One region of the Pseudoalteromonas sp. A22 genome, then DNA from elsewhere that is predicted to be linked to it. Evidence: predicted binding sites of a transcription regulator. Region 1 holds the regulator's gene; each other region holds the start of a gene.
The links. The regulator FliA, encoded in region 1, starts transcription of late flagellar genes. The targets are predictions, from matches to a motif close to CTAAAGNTNNNNNNNNNNNNGCCGATA.
Positions count from the first base shown of each region.

Region 2: a site for FliA is predicted at 1,964-1,990, ahead of GSF04_RS20100 (HAMP domain-containing methyl-accepting chemotaxis protein). Genes of this name have one in related genera too.
Region 3: a site for FliA is predicted at 1,214-1,240, ahead of GSF04_RS19340 (DUF3530 family protein). Genes of this name have one in related genera too.

Region 1 covers NZ_CP047238.1:1,415,551-1,421,992, forward strand. The annotation lists gene flhF (flagellar biosynthesis protein FlhF) at 1-1,127, shown strand, start outside; gene GSF04_RS11165 (MinD/ParA family protein) at 1,120-1,980, shown strand; gene GSF04_RS11170 (RNA polymerase sigma factor FliA) at 1,983-2,717, shown strand; gene cheY (chemotaxis response regulator CheY) at 2,760-3,143, shown strand; gene GSF04_RS11180 (protein phosphatase CheZ) at 3,163-3,939, shown strand; gene GSF04_RS11185 (chemotaxis protein CheA) at 3,953-6,184, shown strand; gene GSF04_RS11190 (chemotaxis response regulator protein-glutamate methylesterase) at 6,259-6,442, shown strand, end outside.
Region 2 covers NZ_CP047238.1:3,368,650-3,375,091, reverse strand. The annotation lists gene phoR (phosphate regulon sensor histidine kinase PhoR) at 1-766, shown strand, start outside; gene GSF04_RS20105 (phosphate ABC transporter substrate-binding protein) at 844-1,812, shown strand; gene GSF04_RS20100 (HAMP domain-containing methyl-accepting chemotaxis protein) at 2,022-3,644, shown strand; gene GSF04_RS20095 (phosphate ABC transporter substrate-binding protein) at 3,978-4,385, opposite strand; gene GSF04_RS20090 (porin) at 4,397-5,590, opposite strand; gene GSF04_RS20085 (hypothetical protein) at 5,922-6,152, opposite strand; gene panC (pantoate--beta-alanine ligase) at 6,162-6,442, opposite strand, start outside.
Region 3 covers NZ_CP047238.1:3,212,568-3,219,009, forward strand. The annotation lists gene GSF04_RS19330 (2OG-Fe(II) oxygenase family protein) at 1-177, shown strand, start outside; gene GSF04_RS19335 (DUF368 domain-containing protein) at 215-1,150, opposite strand; gene GSF04_RS19340 (DUF3530 family protein) at 1,271-2,116, shown strand; gene djlA (co-chaperone DjlA) at 2,126-2,971, opposite strand; gene murU (N-acetylmuramate alpha-1-phosphate uridylyltransferase MurU) at 2,961-3,653, opposite strand; gene GSF04_RS19355 (phosphotransferase) at 3,662-4,657, opposite strand; gene lptD (LPS assembly protein LptD) at 4,770-6,442, shown strand, end outside.

The DNA of each region.
Region 1 (6,442 bases):
ATACAGAGCAAATGTTAAGCAGCCAACGTAAAACACAAACTGCTGCGCCGGCGCACCAAGCGAAGCCACAGCAAACTCGTCGCCAATCTTTTGACTTTGATGATGATGCATTTGAGCAGCCACAGCAGTGGGGCGAGTCGGATGAATTAGACAACGGTTTTGGTGATGATTTACCTGAGTTAAATGCCAAGCCTGACGAAATGAGTGCAATGCGTGAAGAAATGAACGCTATTCGTCAATTACTTGAACATCAAGTATCGGGTCTGATGAAACAAGAAATGGCTCGTCGCGACCCAACCCGTGCGTGTCTTGTAGATCGTCTGGAAGGAATGGGCATAGACAAAGACGTTGCTGAGCAAATGGCATGCTTTATCCCTGATGATGTTTCTCGTAAAGAAGCCTGGAATGCATTGTTAAATATGGTGATCAACCAAATGCACACCACTAACAATGATATTCTTCGTCAAGGTGGCGTATTTGCGATGGTGGGTCCAACTGGTGTTGGTAAAACCACAACGGTTGCAAAATTAGCGGCATTAGGTGCACAAAAATACGGTGCAGATAAAGTGGCGTTAATAACGACTGATACCTACAGAATAGGCGCTTACGAGCAGTTAGCTACCTATGGTAGAATCATTGGTTGTCCGGTTAAGCAAGTTAAAGATGCAAATGAACTTGCAGAAGTGCTTTATCATTTACGCAATAAGCGTCTAGTATTAATAGATACGGCGGGAATGAGTCAAAGAGATTTGCGCTTAACTGAACAGTTAAATACACTTATGCGTAGCGCAAGAGTAGATATTCGCAGCTATTTAGTATTAAGTGCGACAGCACAGATGAATGTGTTACAAGAAACAGTAAGACACTTCAAAAAAGTAAATTTAAGTGGCTGTATTTTCACAAAACTTGATGAAAGTCTAAGTTTAGGTGAGATAATTAGCATAGCGATTCAAAATCGCTTGCCAATAGGGTATCTTACCAACGGTCAGCGAGTGCCAGAAGACATTCGCGTAGCAAATGCTCAAAAGCTAGTAAAAAAGGCTGAGCAATTGTATTTAAAAAGAATAAAAGCACAGCACTCTCGACGTGTACCTGTAGCGTCAGAGTCAGTAGGAATGTATGATTAACACAGTTTTAGATCAAGCAAGTGGCCTGCGTAGAATGAGTCAAAATAGCAACCAGGGTGTAAAAGTAATAGCCGTGACCGGTGGAAAAGGTGGGGTGGGTAAAACCAACGTCTCGCTCAATACTGCCATCGCTATGGGCCAACAAGGACAGCGAGTTCTCGTTTTAGATGCGGACTTGGGCTTGGCAAACTGTGATGTGATGTTAGGTCTAAGGGTAGAAAAAAATCTGTCGCACGTGTTGTCGGGTGAATGTGAACTAGATGAGATTCTCGTAGAAGGTCCCGCTGGAATTAAAATTGTACCGGCGACGTCAGGCTCTCAAAGTATGGTAGAGCTGACTCCCGCAGAGCATGCAGGACTTATTCGTGCATTTAGCGAGCTTAACACGCAATTTGATGTCTTAATTGTTGATACCGCAGCCGGTATCTCAGATATGGTTCTGAGCTTCTCTCGAGCTGCACAAGATGTGATGGTTGTGGTGTGTGATGAACCGACTTCCATTACAGATGCTTACGCGTTGATCAAAGTTTTGAGCAGAGAGCATGGTGTCTATCGTTTTAAAATTGTTGCCAACATGGTCCGCAGTATGCGTGAAGGGCAAGAATTATTTGCTAAACTTTCAAAAGTTACAGACCGTTTTCTTGATGTAGCACTGGAATTAGTGGCCACCGTACCGTTTGACGAAAACATGCGTAAATCTTCTCGCAGACAAAGAGCTATCGTGGATTTATTTCCGAGTTCCCCTGCGGCGATTGCGATTAAGGGACTTGCTGCTAAGGCAGTTAAATGGCCAATTCCGCATCAACCTTCCGGTCATCTAGAATTTTTCATTGAACAACTTGTAAACGGGTGATTATGGCTTCTCCGGTCAATAGAGCTGCGGGATATCAAACTTCAGACCACATTCATAAGGTGGTTGAACGGCATGCTCCACTTGTCAAAAAAGTGGCGTGCCACCTGATTGCTCGACTTCCGGCAAGTGTGCAACTCGACGATCTGATCCAGTCAGGTATGATTGGATTGATTGAAGCATCTAAAAATTTCGATGCAACTAAAGGCGCTAGTTTCGAGACCTTTGCCGGGATCCGTATTCGAGGCGCAATGCTGGATGAAATCCGTCGTGGTGATTGGGCGCCTCGTTCTGTTCACAAAAATAGCAGAATGGTTGCAGAAGCTATCTCCGAGTTAGAATCTCTCCTTGGTCGAGAACCAAAAGACACTGAAATCGCTGAAAAACTTGATATATCTCTAGATGAGTACCATCATATTTTACATGATGTAAATGCAAGTAAAGTCATCGGTATTGAGGATCTTGGGGTTGATGAAGACGTGATAACCCCAGCAAACAGCGATTTTGCGCTAGACAAACCGTTTAATAACGTTAAAAATGAACGTTTTAACGAGTCTTTAGTAAATGCTATCAAAGCGTTACCCGAAAGGGATGCTCTGGTTTTATCACTTTACTATAACGACGAAATGAATTTAAAAGAGATTGGTGCCATCCTTGATGTCAGTGAATCTCGAGTAAGCCAAATTCACGGTCAGGCAATGATAAAGCTTAAAGCTAAAATCAATGACTGGATAAATTAGAGTACATAAAATAGTTGGGTTCGAACCTCACTGGAGGAAGTTTTGGATAAGAACATGAAGATTCTCGTGGTTGATGATTTCTCTACTATGAGAAGAATAATCAAAAACCTATTAAGAGATTTAGGCTTTACCAATGTTCAAGAAGCTGATGATGGTAGTACAGCACTTCCGATGCTACAAAATCAGGAGTTTGACTTTGTAGTAACTGATTGGAATATGCCGGGCATGCAAGGTATTGATTTGCTTCGTGCAATACGCGCAGATGAAAAGCTTAAGCACATTCCAGTGTTGATGGTTACCGCAGAAGCGAAAAAAGAACAAATTGTTGCAGCAGCGCAAGCTGGGGTGAACGGATATATTGTTAAACCGTTTACTGCAGGTACGCTCAAAACTAAGCTTGAAAAAGTATTTGAGCGACTAGGCTAACAGCAAGGGGATATGGCCTATGTCTGTAAATGCTGCGCCTCAAATTACACTTGAACAAGCTAAGCAACTTGTTGAGCTTCTAGAACAAGGTGAACAAGAAAAAGCTGACCAGCTGATTTTAGAAGCTGCTAACAAAGAGCAATCGGAGTTATTTGCAGAAGTCGGAAAGCTGACTCGCCAATTACACGAGTCCTTGAAGAACTTTGAGCTGGATACTCGCCTCGCAGATCTCACGACAGAGGCTATTCCTGACGCCAAGCAGCGTCTTAATTATGTTATGGAAATGACAGAAAGCGCTGCGAACAAAACGATGGACGCGGTCGAAGAAAGCTTACCTCTTGCGCAGAACCTAGCGGATGAGTTAGCGCAAATAAAGCCCACTTGGGATCGATTGATGAGCAGAGACATTCAACTCGGTGAGTTTAAATCTCTGTGTCATGATCTCGACAGCTTTATGCAGACTTCAAAGACACGTACAGACGAATTACAAGGTTTAATGACTAATGTGCTGATGGCTCAGGACTATCAGGATTTGACTGGGCAGGTTATTCGGCGCGTCATTGAGCTTGTGAGAGAAGTAGAAGATAGTCTCATTCACCTCCTGACTGTTTTTGGTACTTCAGATGAAGCACCTTCAACTGCTGTGAAAGCGAATGAAAACGAAATAAAAACAACCGAGACTATCAGTGATGAATTGTCTGGACCTGAAGGTCCAATTATTGACGCTGAATCGCGAGATGACGTGGTTTCTGGTCAAGACGAAGTCGATGACTTGCTATCTAGTTTAGGCTTCTAGTTGGAGAGTGTGTATGAGCTTTGAAGTCGATGAAGATATCTTGCAGGACTTTCTTGTTGAAGCAGGCGAAATATTAGAACTGTTATCTGAACAGCTTGTTGAACTAGAAAATAATCCTGAAGATAAAGAACTTCTCAATGCGATTTTCCGTGGCTTCCATACCGTAAAAGGTGGGGCTGGCTTCCTAGGTATGACCGAACTGGTCGATGCCTGTCACGGTGCGGAGAACGTGTTTGATGTACTACGACAAGGGCAACGAAAAGTAACTTCCGAACTGATGGATGTTATTTTGCAATCTTTGGATACGATCAACGAAATGTTCGCTTGTATTCAAAACCGTGAGGAACCAGAAGCGGCCGACCCTGTGTTGCTTGAAACACTCCACAAACTTAGCCAGCCTGCATCTGAAGACGAAGTCAGTGAAGTGATTGACGAACCTATTTCTGAGCCAGAACCTGTGGTGCCAGATTTAAGTGCTGATGATATTTTATTCGACGCCGATGTTGGTTCAGGCGATGATAGCGGCTCCAGCATCGATGAGATAACAGAAGAAGAATTTGAAAATCTTTTAGATGAATTACACGGTTCGGGTAATGCGCCTGCTGTTGCTCCGGCAACTAAACCTGAAGCTGTATCAACCTCAGATGATGGTGATATCACCGATGACGAATTCGATAACCTCTTAGATGAACTTCATGGTGTTGGTAAATTCGGTGGAGCACCAAATGCAGAAGATGCTGTTGCCTCAGAAGCGAGTGAACCTAAGGCTAAATCAACCTCACCAGCAGCCCCAAGTGGGTCTACTGGCGACGAAGAAATTACCGACGATGAGTTTGAAGCTTTGTTGGACGAGCTTCATGGTAAAGGCAGTGCACCTAAAGCGGTCGATGAATCGCCAGTAGAGGTTTCAGAGACTAAACCTGCGCAACCAGAGCCTGTTAAAGCCGCGCCAGCGCCGAAACCTGCACCAAAGCCTGCGCCCAAAGTTGAAGCTAAGCCTGCGACTCCAGCACCAGCACCGCAAAAAGAGCCCGAGGCTGCAAAAGCTTCCACACCAGCCGCTGCGAAGAAACCTGCGGCACAAGCTGAGACCACGGTCCGAGTTGATACTAAACGTCTTGATGAAATCATGAATATGGTTGGCGAATTAGTATTGGTTCGTAACCGTTTGGTTAGCTTAGCGAATAACACCAACAGCGAAAGCATGGGTAAAGCTATTTCGAACCTTGATGTAGTCACTGCTGATTTGCAGGGCGCCGTGATGAAAACGCGGATGCAGCCAATCAAAAAGGTATTTGGTCGCTTTCCTCGAGTAGTGAGAGACCTTGCTCGCAGCTTGAAAAAAGAAATCAACCTAGTTTTACAGGGCGAAGAGACGGATTTAGATAAAAATTTGGTTGAAGCGCTTGCAGATCCATTGGTCCACTTAGTGAGAAACTCAGTAGATCATGGCATTGAAATGCCTGACGTACGCGAAGCGTCGGGCAAACCAAGAATGGGTACAGTCACATTGTCAGCATCTCAAGAGGGAGATCACATTCTTCTCACGATTCGAGATGATGGTGCCGGTATGGACCCTGAAAAGCTCAAAAAGATTGCTATAAATAAAGGCGTTATTGACTCCGATCAAGCAAGCCGACTGTCCGATACTGAAGCCTATAATTTGATCTTCGCACCAGGGTTCTCAACAAAAGAGCAAATTTCGGACATTTCTGGTCGTGGTGTTGGGATGGACGTTGTTAAAACGAAGATCACTCAATTAAATGGCTCGGTAAATATCCAATCAGAATTGGGTGTTGGTACCGTATTAGAGATTAAGGTACCGCTTACACTGGCTATTTTACCTACCTTGATGGTAGTAGTCGGAGAGCAAACGTTTGCGTTACCACTTGCCGGCGTGAACGAGATCTTCCATTTAGATTTGACAAAAACGAATGTGGTTGATGGTCAGTTGACTATCATAGTGAGAGAAAAAGCAATTCCGTTATTTTATCTTGAACATTGGTTGGTAAAAGGTGCGAACAGGGGCATGAGAAAGGCTGAAGGCCATGTTGTCATTGCGCAAATTGGCACTAAACAAGTCGGTTTTGTGGTTGATTCTCTGATAGGCCAAGAGGAAGTCGTAATCAAACCACTAGATGCGTTATTACAAGGTACACCAGGTATGGCCGGTGCTACCATCACATCTGATGGTGGTATAGCGCTAATCCTTGATGTCCCCAACTTATTAAAACACTACGCCTAATTTTATTAGGCGTAGTTCGAATTCTAGAGCGGCATTTGCTGCTCTGCTGTAGAGCAAATTAAAGAGCGTTGCCAATGGCAGTTAAAGTGTTAGTCGTAGACGATTCTAGTTTTTTTCGTCGTCGAGTCAGTGAAATTTTAGAAAAAGACAGTGAAATCAAAGTTATAGATTTCGCAGTTAATGGCAAGGAGGCGGTTGAAAAGGCCGCTTCATTGCGTCCAGACGTAATTACGATGGACGTGGAAATGCCTGTGCTTG
Region 2 (6,442 bases), 2.0 Mb from region 1:
TATGCTGGTGGCGCGTGATGTTAGCCGACTAAAGCAATTAGAGCAGATGCGCAAAGACTTTGTCGCAAACGTATCTCATGAGCTAAGGACGCCGCTAACCGTCATGGCTGGCTATCTAGAGATGATGGATAGCGATAATATGCCACCCCCCGCGATGTGGGCTAAAGCACATGGCACTATGATAGATCAGTGTAAACGGATGGACAGTCTGGTAAATCAGCTTCTTTCCTTGTCTCGAATCGAAGGGGCGAGAAAGCAAGACAATGACAAAGCCGTGAATATTCCAGCGATGCTTGATCTTATTCATACCGAAGCCAAGTCACTTAATCAGGAAAAGGGCCATGAGCTCGTTTTTGATATTGATCCGACTTTGGATATCAAAGGGGCTGGGGATGAGTTACGCAGTGCTTACTCAAATTTAATTTTTAATGCTATTCATTACACCAAACCCGGTGGGCACATTCATGTACGTTGGTATTTAGAAAACGACTTGCCGACGTTTAGTGTTGTCGATAATGGTGATGGTATCGCGCCTGAACACATTAACCGACTAACTGAACGATTTTACCGAGTGGATAAAGCACGAAGCCGAAAAACAGGCGGCTCGGGCCTTGGTTTAGCAATTACTAAACATGTGTTGTCTCGCCATGACTCAGCTTTACATATTGAAAGCAAAGTGGGTGAAGGCTCTCGTTTTTGGTTTGCTTTCCCCAAACAAAAGCGAATTTTTATGACAAATGATGAAAGTCATAAAAGTGTAATTTAAGAGTAATTTTATTGTCATTTTATCGCTGCACAATGAGCTGCGTAAAATAACTGGGACCAACAACTGGAGTGACCCCAATGAAATTTAAAAGCTTAGTTGCCGCAATGGGTGTGGCTATTACTACATTAGTTTCTACTCAAGTATCTGCTTTAGACGAAAAGTTACCAGAGTATAATAAAACCAGCGGTATCTCAGGAAACTTCTCTTCTGTAGGTTCTGATACGCTTGCCAACATGATGACGTTTTGGGCAGAAGAATATAAAAGAATTTACCCTAACGTAAATATCCAAATCCAAGCGGCTGGTTCTTCTACTGCGCCACCAGCACTAACGGAAGCAACGGCAAACTTTGGCCCAATGAGCCGTAAGATGAAGTCAAAAGAAATCGAAGCTTTTGAAAAGCGTTATGGTTATAAGCCAACAGAAATCCGCGTAGCAATTGATGCGCTAGCGGTATTTGTACACAAAGATAACCCAATTGAAGGCTTAACAATTGAACAGGTTGATTCAATCTTCTCTTCAACGCGCAAGTGTGGTTCGGCAGCACAGGCAAATCGCTGGAGTGATGTTGGTCTAACGGGTGATTGGGCAGCAAAAGATATTCAGCTTTATGGTCGTAACTCAGTATCTGGTACTTATGGTTACTTCAAGAAAAAAGCACTGTGTAAAGGTGACTTCCGCAATAATGTTAACGAGCAGCCAGGTTCTGCGTCTGTAGTACAGTCTATCTCGTCTTCAGTGAATGCGATTGGTTACTCTGGTATTGGTTATAAAACGTCAGGCGTACGTACCGTACCACTAGCGAAAAAAGGCACGAACTACGTTGACGCAACATTAGAAAATGTGGCACAGGGCAAATACCCACTGTCTCGCTTCCTATACCTATATGTGAACAAGCACCCTAATAAAGAATTAGCACCTATCGAGGCTGAATTCTTGAAGATGGTATTGTCTAAAGAAGGTCAAAAAATTGTTGAGAAAGACGGTTATGTTCCTCTTTCTAGCGAAATGGCGACACGTGAATTGAAAAAGTTAGGTTTACTTTAGTCAATTACTCAACCCGCTAATTACTTGTTGTTATTAATGCCGCTCATTGAGCGGCATTTTTTATTTTCACACTTCCATGTTCCCAGATTGAATAATTTGTTTAAATCTTCATCCTCAAGCGGCAAAAAAGCTGGAAATATTCTATATTTAGTTAAAATTTATAATAAATCAGTCGATAATGAACTCGTCTTACTTCAAAAGGTGTATATATGAGTCTAGGTACTGCTTTTGCTGATCTTAGTATCACCAAAAAGATCCACGCAATTACGCTCGTTGCGGTTGTCGCTTTTGTGGTTATCGTGTTTGTTAATTACAACGCTATTAGCTCTAATCAAAGGGCATTAAATGAATTAGAGGAGCAGACATACAAAATTCTTAACCTCGCCACAGAAAACGCAAATAAGCTGCAGAATTTAGATGAGCTATTCACTCAAGCTGTAACCTTCGGGGATGCTGAATTACTAGATAAAGCAAAAGAATATCAACAGCAAATCCAAGCGAACCTGCAAAAAATTGAGTCGGTACAAAGCGGCTTTATGCCTTCAGATAATAGCGATGAACTTGCACAATACGGCAAAATTGCGCAACAAATTGCTGGGGGAATGATAGATGGTACAGCTGATTTTTCCCGCATCCAAGAAGATGCCAAAAAGAAAACTGAAATCTACGAAGGCCTAGTCGCAGATTTTACCAAGGCTAAAACGAACGCGAATGATCGTTTTGTTGAATTACTTCAAAATACCGAAGCGCGTTCAGCAAACGCGCTCACGATAATGTTGATTGTGGCCGTTATTTCTTTACTTGTTTTGGTTTTCTTAGCGGTTGTGATTGCAAGAGGTATTGGTAACTCTGCTAAGGATGCGGCGCAAAATCTGAAACTATTAGCGCAGGGGCAGGGTTCTTTGTCTACTACGCTCAATGTGCGCTCTCACGATGAAATTGGCCAAGTATCCATAAACTTCAATGAATTTGTTGCGTTACTAAAAGGGGCGGTTGTCGAGGTGATGAGTGTCGTCGAGCCTTTGATGAAAGACTCAAGTCGTCTTGTTCAGGGCATGGAAAAAGCTGAAGGAGCAACGAATCAACAAACGCATGACGCGGAAGTGGTACGTCAATCTATGGAAGAAATGCGGTTAAGTGTTGGTGATATCTCTCACTCGGCGTCACAAGCTTCTGATGCTGCCCAGCTGGCCGAACAAGAAGTTGAGCAGAGTAAGCGCCAAATTCAGGTGTCAGTTAACGAATCACAAGCGTTAAGTGAAGAAATTAATCATGCAGCAGAGACGATCAATAAGCTAGCTGATGATACGCAGAACGTGACGCAAATATTAAATGTGATTACATCAATCGCAGAGCAAACCAATTTACTTGCTTTAAATGCTGCGATTGAGGCGGCTCGTGCTGGTGAGCAAGGTCGAGGTTTTGCAGTGGTTGCTGATGAAGTCCGCGAATTAGCCTCAAGAACAGCAAAGTCGACCAACGAGATAAGAGAACTTTTAAACGTGTTAACAGAAGCGGCAAATCAAGCGGTGAAAGCAATGACAAGTGCAAGCAGTATGGCAATTAATAACGCTGAAGCTGCAGCACAAACCGGGCAGTCGATTGAGCAGATAGCAGCACAAATCTTGTCAATTAATAGCATGAATGGTCAAATTGCTGCGGCAACGGAAGAGCAGACCTCGGTAGCAGCTATGGTGGTAAATAATGTGACATCTATGCACCAGTCTTTCCAAGACACAATGCAAGCGTTGAATGAAGTACAAGACGTTGCTGAGAATCTTCATGTACTGTCCGACAACTTGAAAGATGCGACCTCAAAATTTAGAGTCTAATGCTTTAATTTTTAAACGATAAATAAAAACAGCCACATTAAGTGGCTGTTTTTATTTGATAAGGAATATTAGGGCCTGTTTATCTTTCAAGTTTGCTTTTGCAGCAGTTTGATTGGTATTTATACAAGGCAGAGCCTGCGTAGCATAGTCATTCTATGTGAGTCAGGCGAGAACACAGTAGAAATGCCAATCAAGCGCTGCCCTTTGGGTTCACCTGAGTTCGCTTTGTTCATTGTTGCTCAACTTTTGCCTAGATCACTAGGCGGCAAGTCGAGCGTCGCGATCAAAACCCACTCAGAAGAACAAAAATCAAACAGCAAAGGTCAACAGGCCCTAGTATTTACCTATCACTTTGACGGTATCGGTTACTTTACTTGCATCAATATAACCAATTGCGTCTGCATTGCTCGAAACAAAATCGATTACCGCTTGATCGCTATCTAGCTTCTTCGGAGGTGTTCCTTTACCGGTGAATACTAATTTAGACCAATGAGCATTTAGCTGAGAGCTCGATTTACCAATCACTTTGTCGTTAAACTCATCGAATACAGCATTACCATCCTGATTCACAGGGGTCGCACTACTACCATCGGCAAATGATTTGCTTTTGCCAAGGAATAACTTTTTGATAGTACCGTCATCCACAGTAGATGCATTTGCTGAGTTCACGATAACGGCAACATCTGCTAAAGCTGCTTGGCTGGCTAACAGTAGCCCTAAGGTCATTATTTTTTTAATCATATTAGCCTCCGTTAGAATACTAAATCGATACCGAAGCTCAACAGTTCAACTTTTTGATCTGTCAATGTGTTATCGAATTGGTTTAGTTCAATCTTGAATGCTGCTGACGGATGGAAGTCATAACGTGCACCAATACTCCACGTTTCTGATTCTGCACGAGCACCTGCAAGCGCACCATTAACAAGTGTTCTTAGATAAGGTGCATTTGGATTAGTTGGATCTGTCGTGACAGGAATGGTTACACCATTTGGAGCGGTGATGGTGAGTGGGACAGAGTTAAACTCGTCACTCTCATTCTTATCTTCATTGTGTTCGTAGGTTAGGTGGACTGTCCATGCATCAATACGGTAACCGAGGGAAGCGTAATACTGCTGTTGTTTAGCTAGTATGCTGTTATCCACTTCAAACTGAGTGTATTCTGCATCGAACAAGATATCGTTGTAGTCGATAGCAATACCTATCGCGGCAAAGTAAGCATCATCTTTATCGACAGCAATATCATCCGCTTGTTGAGTTAGCCCATAGCCAGTTAACCCTGCCAACAATCCCGATAGTTCAGGGCTATTAGCTGCACTAATGCTCGCTTCGGTAGCAAAGTAGGCCGCACGCGCACTGAACCAATCTCTGCTTAGTGTCCAGTTAATACCTACTGTGTTGTTCAACTCAGCTTCATCTGAGTAGGTAATAGCAACAATGTCGTCATCTACGCTGCCTAAAGCTAGCTGTACAGTGCTTTCCCATTCCCCTAATGTCGAATTATGGATATAACTCAATCCGTTATAGGTGCTAAAGCTTAGGTTATATACAGATTGAGGTGGTTTAACCCAGCGGTATGCATAGCCCACATCTAAAAAGTCAGAATAGCGATAGAATGGTATGCGCATTTTACCTGCGCTTATCTGTGACGAGTCTGAAATCGCATAAGTTAAGTATGCCCATTCAAACTCGGCATCAAAGTCATTCTGACCACGGCCTACGATCTGTGCTGTGGCAGTTAGACTTTCTTGTAGATCGGCGGAAAGTTGTAGGGCGAATAAGCTACGATTCTCCATATCAAAATCATTGTCATAGCCATATAGTGTGTCGTCACTATCTAGCGTTTGACCACCAATAATGGAAGCAAAACCATTAATTCTGATTTCAGCGGCGCTGTGAAAACTCACTGTCCCAAGCGCTATCGCTAATGCAATTGCTGACTTTTTCATATTGATTCCCATTTTCTTTGCAAAGAGTCGTGTCTGTAACACTCATTAAAAGCGCTGATACTGAGCTCAACAATAGTGTTACTTTTGTCTTAGAGATTAGAATAAAAACCAGAAATAACAAGTTATTAAGAAAAGTTAGTGCTCACTGCTTGCATTGTTTAAGAAACCAAGTCTTGAGCTAAGTTAAGTTGGTGTTGTATGTCTATCTCATCAGACCAGTTTATTGTATCGCAAAATATTCTAAAAAGGTGAATAAAAAATAACGGCGGGAATTAGAAAGTGCTTGTATTTAAAAGAATATTAAGGGAATTTTTTTGCCAAAAAGAGCAAACTATCGTTTGCTCTCGGTAATTTTTTCAGCCTGTACTTTGCAGGCATTATACTGCTCAATACATTTATCAGTGCATATCTGTAAAGACATTGTCTCTGGTGTGTTTTGCATCTCACAGCTGCGTTCGCATTGATAGTTCTGCTGTGCACACTGATTCAACTCAGGTGAGATAGAGTTACTGCACCCCAATAGGGTGGTAGAAAATACTAATAAGGCGAACGCAATTTTCATTATTATTCCTTAGACCGTGACTTGAATATTATCAATCAGTCTGACTTTGCCAAGAAAAGCTGCGGCAAGAATGACGAGTTGATTATCTGCGAGTGTAGCAGGTTTCAAGCTATCTTTTTGGCAAATGTTAAAATAATCCAACTTTAAACCCGCATTATGCAGCATTTCTGTTGCATTTTTTGTTACCTTCGAAAAATCTTTTTCGCCATTCTCTATAGCGTCAGCTGCTGCTTTTAGCGCTTGAAAAAGTACTTTAGCAGTATCTTTTTCAGATTCAGAGAGGTAACCAT
Region 3 (6,442 bases), 1.8 Mb from region 1:
GGCGGGCTACTGCAGTTTTTTGAACGTGATGGCACACCCACTAAAAGTTATGCACCTAAGTTTAATTCATTGGTGGTTTTTGATGTAAGTAAAATTCATTCTGTGACTTACGTCGCACCATTCGCAAAAGCGCCGCGACTTTCTGTAACGGGGTGGTTTAGAACAATAGACACGTAAGCTCAACGCGTGTCTATTGTTCTAGGTGTCTATTTTATTAATATTTTTCGCTTATCTTTTCAATGGTTAAGATCAGCGCAAGGCCTGCGATGGCAAGCGCAATACATGCCAGCGTATTTGGATCTTGACCGTATAGCGTACTATATTGCGCTGGCAAAATATTGGCCTGACTCAATGGCTTTTCGATACCACTGGAATTCACGTAAGTCGTAAGCACTTGTTTCCAAGGCCACAATAAATTAAGCGAGCCAAGTAAAAAACCAGCTAGTAGCGAAAACGTTACTTGTTGATAGTGCGCCAATAGCCAGCTGAGTAGGCGCGAAAACGACATTAACCCCACAATACAACCTAGTAAGAATAAACTCACTAAGCCAAGTTCAAGCTGGTTCACCGCACTGAGCACATGGCCATACATACCCAATAACAGTAGGATAAAGCTCCCTGAGATCCCAGGTAAGATCATCGCGCAAATGGCGATAGCACCGGAGATAAAAAACATCCAATGAGATGCTTGCGCTTCAGCTGGTGAAAGAGAAGTAATAGCAAAGGCTACGATAGCTCCAACTGCGCAGGCAATAATATTTTGGCCGTTCCACTGAGAGACCTGTTTTGCAACATAGATAAAAGAAGCGACGATAAGACCAAAGAAAAATGACCATACCAGTGTTTGGTGTGCTTCCAATAAATAAGTGATCACCTTCGCCAAAGACGCTGCACTGATGAGCAAACCAGAAAATACCGCCAGTAAAAAGCTACCATCAATGTACTGCCAAGTTGCTTTTAGGCCGTCACGGCGCAATGTACTCAAAGCCTGTAAGTTCACACTTTTAATGGCATTTAAAAAACGTGCATAGATACCGGTAATAAAAGCAATGGTGCCGCCGGAAACGCCAGGGACAACATCCGCAGCCCCCATTCCGGCCCCTTTTAAAAACATAAAGAGATAGTCTCGTTTGCTATCTTTATACTGCACAAATTTCTCCTTTCATTTCCACTGCCGAGCAGTTTAACTTAAAACGCTAAAAAATAGCGACAGCTAAAGCTTTCGCTTAACTGGTCGATAACCAATTATGATATTTTACGCGCTTGTACCATGATCATCAGAACGCTTTTATTACTTGTTACCGCTTTACCCGCGACGACTTTTGCAGCAGAACATATTGATGCAGCACCACTTGGTTCTCTTTATCAGCAAGACGCTAATCGCTTCTACGAGCCATCGCAACTGATAAAGCTGGAAAGCGAAAACGAAAGCTTTTATGTATTTCATCAAGAATATATGGCAGCTGCTCGTGAAGGCATCGTGATCTTATTACCAGACATGCAAACTCCGCCCCTCAATAACAGCGGCATAAGCTTTCTTGCAAAACGCTTAAGCGATGATGGCTACGACACGTATACCCTTACTCCGCCGGACCTTTCTTATGCACCGAGTCTGCTAGAGCAAGACATCGCGCTCCCCGATGCTGAAAAACCGGCTCAGCAAACGCTTGCACCCATTTCAGAATCTAATCTCGACGAATATAAAATGGCCTTGATCAGCCGCTTTGAGGTGCTTTATAACACCCTGTCCATGACTCAAACAGAAAAGTTGGTGGTTGTCGCATTTGGTAATAGCGCAGGCTTATTCGGTGAGCACTTAGCCACCCTGCCCAATCTACGTATCGATGCCTTTGCCGTTGTTAGCCCACAACTACCTAATGCAACGCGGCAAAAGCACTTGGCATCCAACCTTTCTTTGATCAGCCCTGCTTTACTGGATGTTTACTACAGTTTTGACAATCCTATTGTGGTCGACAATACGCCGGACAGAGCCCGCTGGGCGAGAAAAAACAGTAAATTTGATTATCGCCAACGGGAGCTTTTTGGAGAAAAAACCGATCCACTCCAACATCAAAGGCTCAGAAAGGAATTACTCGGTTTTTTACGCGTCTTATAGTGTTTCAAGTTAGCTCTTTTTTAAATATTCATAGGCAGACTGAATATCTTGGCTTTTGCGCTTTGCCACTTCCATCATATGCTTAGGTAATCCCTGAGACACCAATTTGTCAGGGTGATGCTGCGACATCAGTTTGCGGTAAGCTTTTTTGATTTCACGCTCATTCGCCCCTTCACTCAATCCCAGTACAGCCAATGCTTTAGCACGGTTTAAACCGTTATCTTGTGGTGCTGGTTGACGGCCGCCCTGTTGCTGGTGCTGATGTTGCGATCTCCCCGACGCCTGAGAGCGACGAAACTCAAATTCTGCTTGGTAACGCTTTAGCAGGAACAAAAAGTGGGTTTCTGCGAAACCTAAATACTTGCTCACCTGTTTAAGTAAGGCCTTCTCCGCATCGGACACATGACCATCACAAAACGCCATTTGAATTTGAATTTCTAAAAACAGCTGCCTCAAGTCATAGCGTCTAGCAAAAGCTTCTTTAAAATCGGTAACCGCTTCTTTTATCGAAAAGTCGCTGCTTTTTCCCGCAGTAAATGCATGTTGCGCTTCTTTCCGCTCTTCACCCTGCAAGCCCATTTCGCTCATAAACGCAGACGCAGCTTGAATGTGGATTTCACTGACTCGACCATTAGACTTGGCGATATGTCCCATCACAGAAAAACAGCTGGAAAAGAACAAGGCTTGGCGCTCATGCAGATCTTCACCTTTCATGAAACCTTGAAAGCCACCGACTTTATCAAAATCCTGACGCAAACTTTTATCAAATAAATGGCCGAGATAAAAACCTAAAATAGCGCCTAACCAACGACCAAATAAAAAGCCGAAAATTGTGCCTAATAATTTACCCCACATCGCTATACCCTAACTTTTCGTTGATCATTTTTAGTCGCTCTGGCGTGCCAATGTCGTCCCACGCGCCCAAATATAGTTCAGTAGAAACTTTATGCTGCTCAAGCCCACTGCGCAGCAACGGCCCTAGTTTTATAAAGCCAGCCCCAAGCTCGGCAAAAAAACTTTGGTGATATTTGCCAATGCCAGACAAGGTATACTTTTGCTGATTGAGCGGCTGATGGGCAAGGCAAAAATCACCTTCAGGATTATGTTCGGGATTTTCTACCAACACAATGTGCGCCTCGCAATGACCCTCTGCTGTGCTACCGAGCTGTAACTGCATTAGACTGCTGACATCATAGTCAGTAAAAATATCGCCATTGAGTACAATAAAGCTATCATCCTGTTCACATAACATCGGCAATGCTTGAATGATTCCACCTGCAGTTTCTAATCCACCTTCAGGCTCATCGCTGTACTCAATATTGACACCGAAGTGAATGCCATTGCCGAAATAGTCTTTTATCACCTGACCTTGCCATGCAAGATTTATCACAATATCGCAGATCCCAGCCGCTTTTAAACGCTCGATATGATGCTCAAGTAGTGGTTTTCCTGCGACGTTAAGCATAGGTTTTGGTTGGTTCGCGGTCAGTGGCATCATGCGTTTACCACGACCAGCAGATAAAATTATCGCTTTCATTGTTACTTCTATTTAGTGCCTAATTTGGCCTGCGCTTGAGGCATTATGTCATTCTCCAGCCAGCTTGCAAGCCACTGAAATTCTTTATACTTATTCGCCACTTCAACAAGGTAGCGTAAGGTTGGCAAAATATTTTCTAAGTACCCGCCTTTGCCGTCTCGCTGCAATAGGCGAGTAAAAATCCCGGCAGCTTTAAGGTGCCTTTGCATCCCCGTTAAGTCAAAGTAATGTTGGTAGGTGCTAAAATCCATATCGCCTAATAAATTTGCCGCTTTTAAGCAATCAAAGCTATGTTGCTGAAGCTCGGTGAACTCATGTGCATCAAGGCGAGTATAACAATCTCGCAACAAAGAAACCGCATCATAAGTGACAGGTCCTTGTACCGCATCCTGATAATCAATGAGATACCACTGAGACTGATGACATATCAGGTTGCGACTATGAAAGTCTCGATGCATCGTAACCTGCGGCTGGCGAGTCATCGCATCGACGAGCTTCAACTTCACATTATGCCACTGCACTTGTTGATATTCGGTGGGTGTTAAACCAAGCCATTTTGTTACAAGCCACTCGTAAAAGATATTAAGTTCCATATCAACGAACTCAGCATCATAGGGCTTCATCCATTTACTCTTTGGTGTTTTGGCTATTTCTGGAATAAGCGCTATCAACGCACGATAATCCTCTAGCCGAGAAGGCAATGCTAACCTATCGGCCAAATGCTTAGAGCCTAAATCTTGTAACAGTAACAGCCCTTGTTCTTCATTACTCGCAAGGATTTGTGGCACATTAAGGCCTTGCTCTGCAAACACCGTATTTAAACCGATAAAAGGGGCATTATCGAGTTTATCGACTGGTGTTTCCATTAAGATCCACGACATCGTTTGTCGCTTGACGCGATAATAACGCCGGAAACTGGCATCCGAGGTGATAGCCTCACACGTAAAATCGTCGCTATGTATTGCTTGCTGTATAAACTCGACGCGCTGGTTTTGACTATTCATGGATTTACTATTACACCTTCTACTTGTAAATATTTAAATGCTACTGTATTTCCGACAGTTTTCATTTATCATGATGAGCTTATTATTAAATGCTCAGCTAATAGGTTATTAAATGCGCAAAATTTGGGGCTTGGCTGTATTATCCGCGATTCATTCTACAGCTTTTGCTAATACGAACATTGTCGCCGCACAATGTAAAGACTATATGCAGCCAGAAAACTGGAAGCCGTTAGCCTCGCTGCCCAAACATGCCATTGATATCGTTGCCGATGACTTAGAACTACAAGGTACTGATAGCGCTGAGTTTTCGGGTAACGTGGTGATTAACACTGAAACCATGAGCTTAGAAGCTAGACGTGCGCTAATCGATAAAAAAGAAGGCCTGCTCAGCGCTTCTGGACCACTACTCTATCGTGACCAATTTACCAAAGTTCACAGCAATGGGCTATTCGCGGATTTAAATGCTAACACCGTGAGCTTGCTTGGTGCTGAATATGAATTAACAGACCAGCAGGGCCGCGGTGGTGCAGAGAAATTGCATGCCTCTGGCAGCAAAATTTCACTCGACAACTCCAGCTTTACCACGTGTCCTGCTGATGACCCATTTTGGAGTATCGAGGCAAGCAGCATTGTACTTTCTCGAGAAGACGGTTGGGGTGAGACCTATAATACGGTGTTCAAAATTATGGACACGCCCATTATCTATTTACCCTATTTTACATTTCCAATCGACGATAGACGAAAATCTGGCCTGCTGACGCCGACAATTTCCAGCTCAAATAAATTTGGCTTGGAGCTGATCACCCCTTATTATCTCAATCTAGCCCCCAACTACGACGCGACCTTAACGCCAAGATATATGGCCAATAAAGGATTTCAGCTTATTACCGAGTTCAGGTATTTAACTGAACAACATCAAGGTAAAATTGGGGTGGAATATCTCAGTAAGGATGATTCAGAGCCACAGCTAGACGATCGCTATTTAGTACATTGGCAACAAAAGAGTTATTTAAGTGATAAATGGCGTGCGTTTGTTGATGTCACAAATGTCAGTGACGATAACTATCTCACTGACTTAACATCCGAATACGCCAATGAAACTGACACTCAGTTATATCGCACCGGCAGTCTAAGTTACCTTGGTGAAGACTGGTTAGTCGACTTAAAGTTGCAAGATTTTGAAGTGTTGGGCGATCACAGAGAATCCTACACTGCACTACCGCAAATTAGCTTCCGTACACGTGACAGTTATGAACTTGTCGGCCTTGATTGGGACTTTGAAGGTGAGTTTGCCTATTTTCAAAATGATGCTTTGCCAATCTCAGAGGCGTCGCGATTACACCTAGAACCTCGCGTGTCTTTTTCACGCAGCGACTACGCTTGGTCATTTACCTCAGAAGCACGCCTACTTCACACGCGTTATGAACAAAATATCGATGTGCCTGATACAGAGTATGAAGAGTCTGTCACGCGTACATTGCCAAGTTTACGGGTACATGGACAACTGAATTTTGAACGCAGTACCGAGTTCTTTTTTGAACAAGGTACACAAACGCTTGAGCCACAAATTCAGTACCTTTACACACCACACAGAGAGCAAAGCCAAATTGGCTGGTACGATACGGCTAAGTTACAAGATGACTTTATTGGTCTGTTTAGAGCACGCCGTTACTCAGGTTATGACCGTATTGCAGAAGCCAATCAATTCACCGTGGGTGCAACCACGCGTGTATTCGATAGCAGTAATGTCGAACGCTTTAACTTCAGTGCAGGTCAGATCATTTA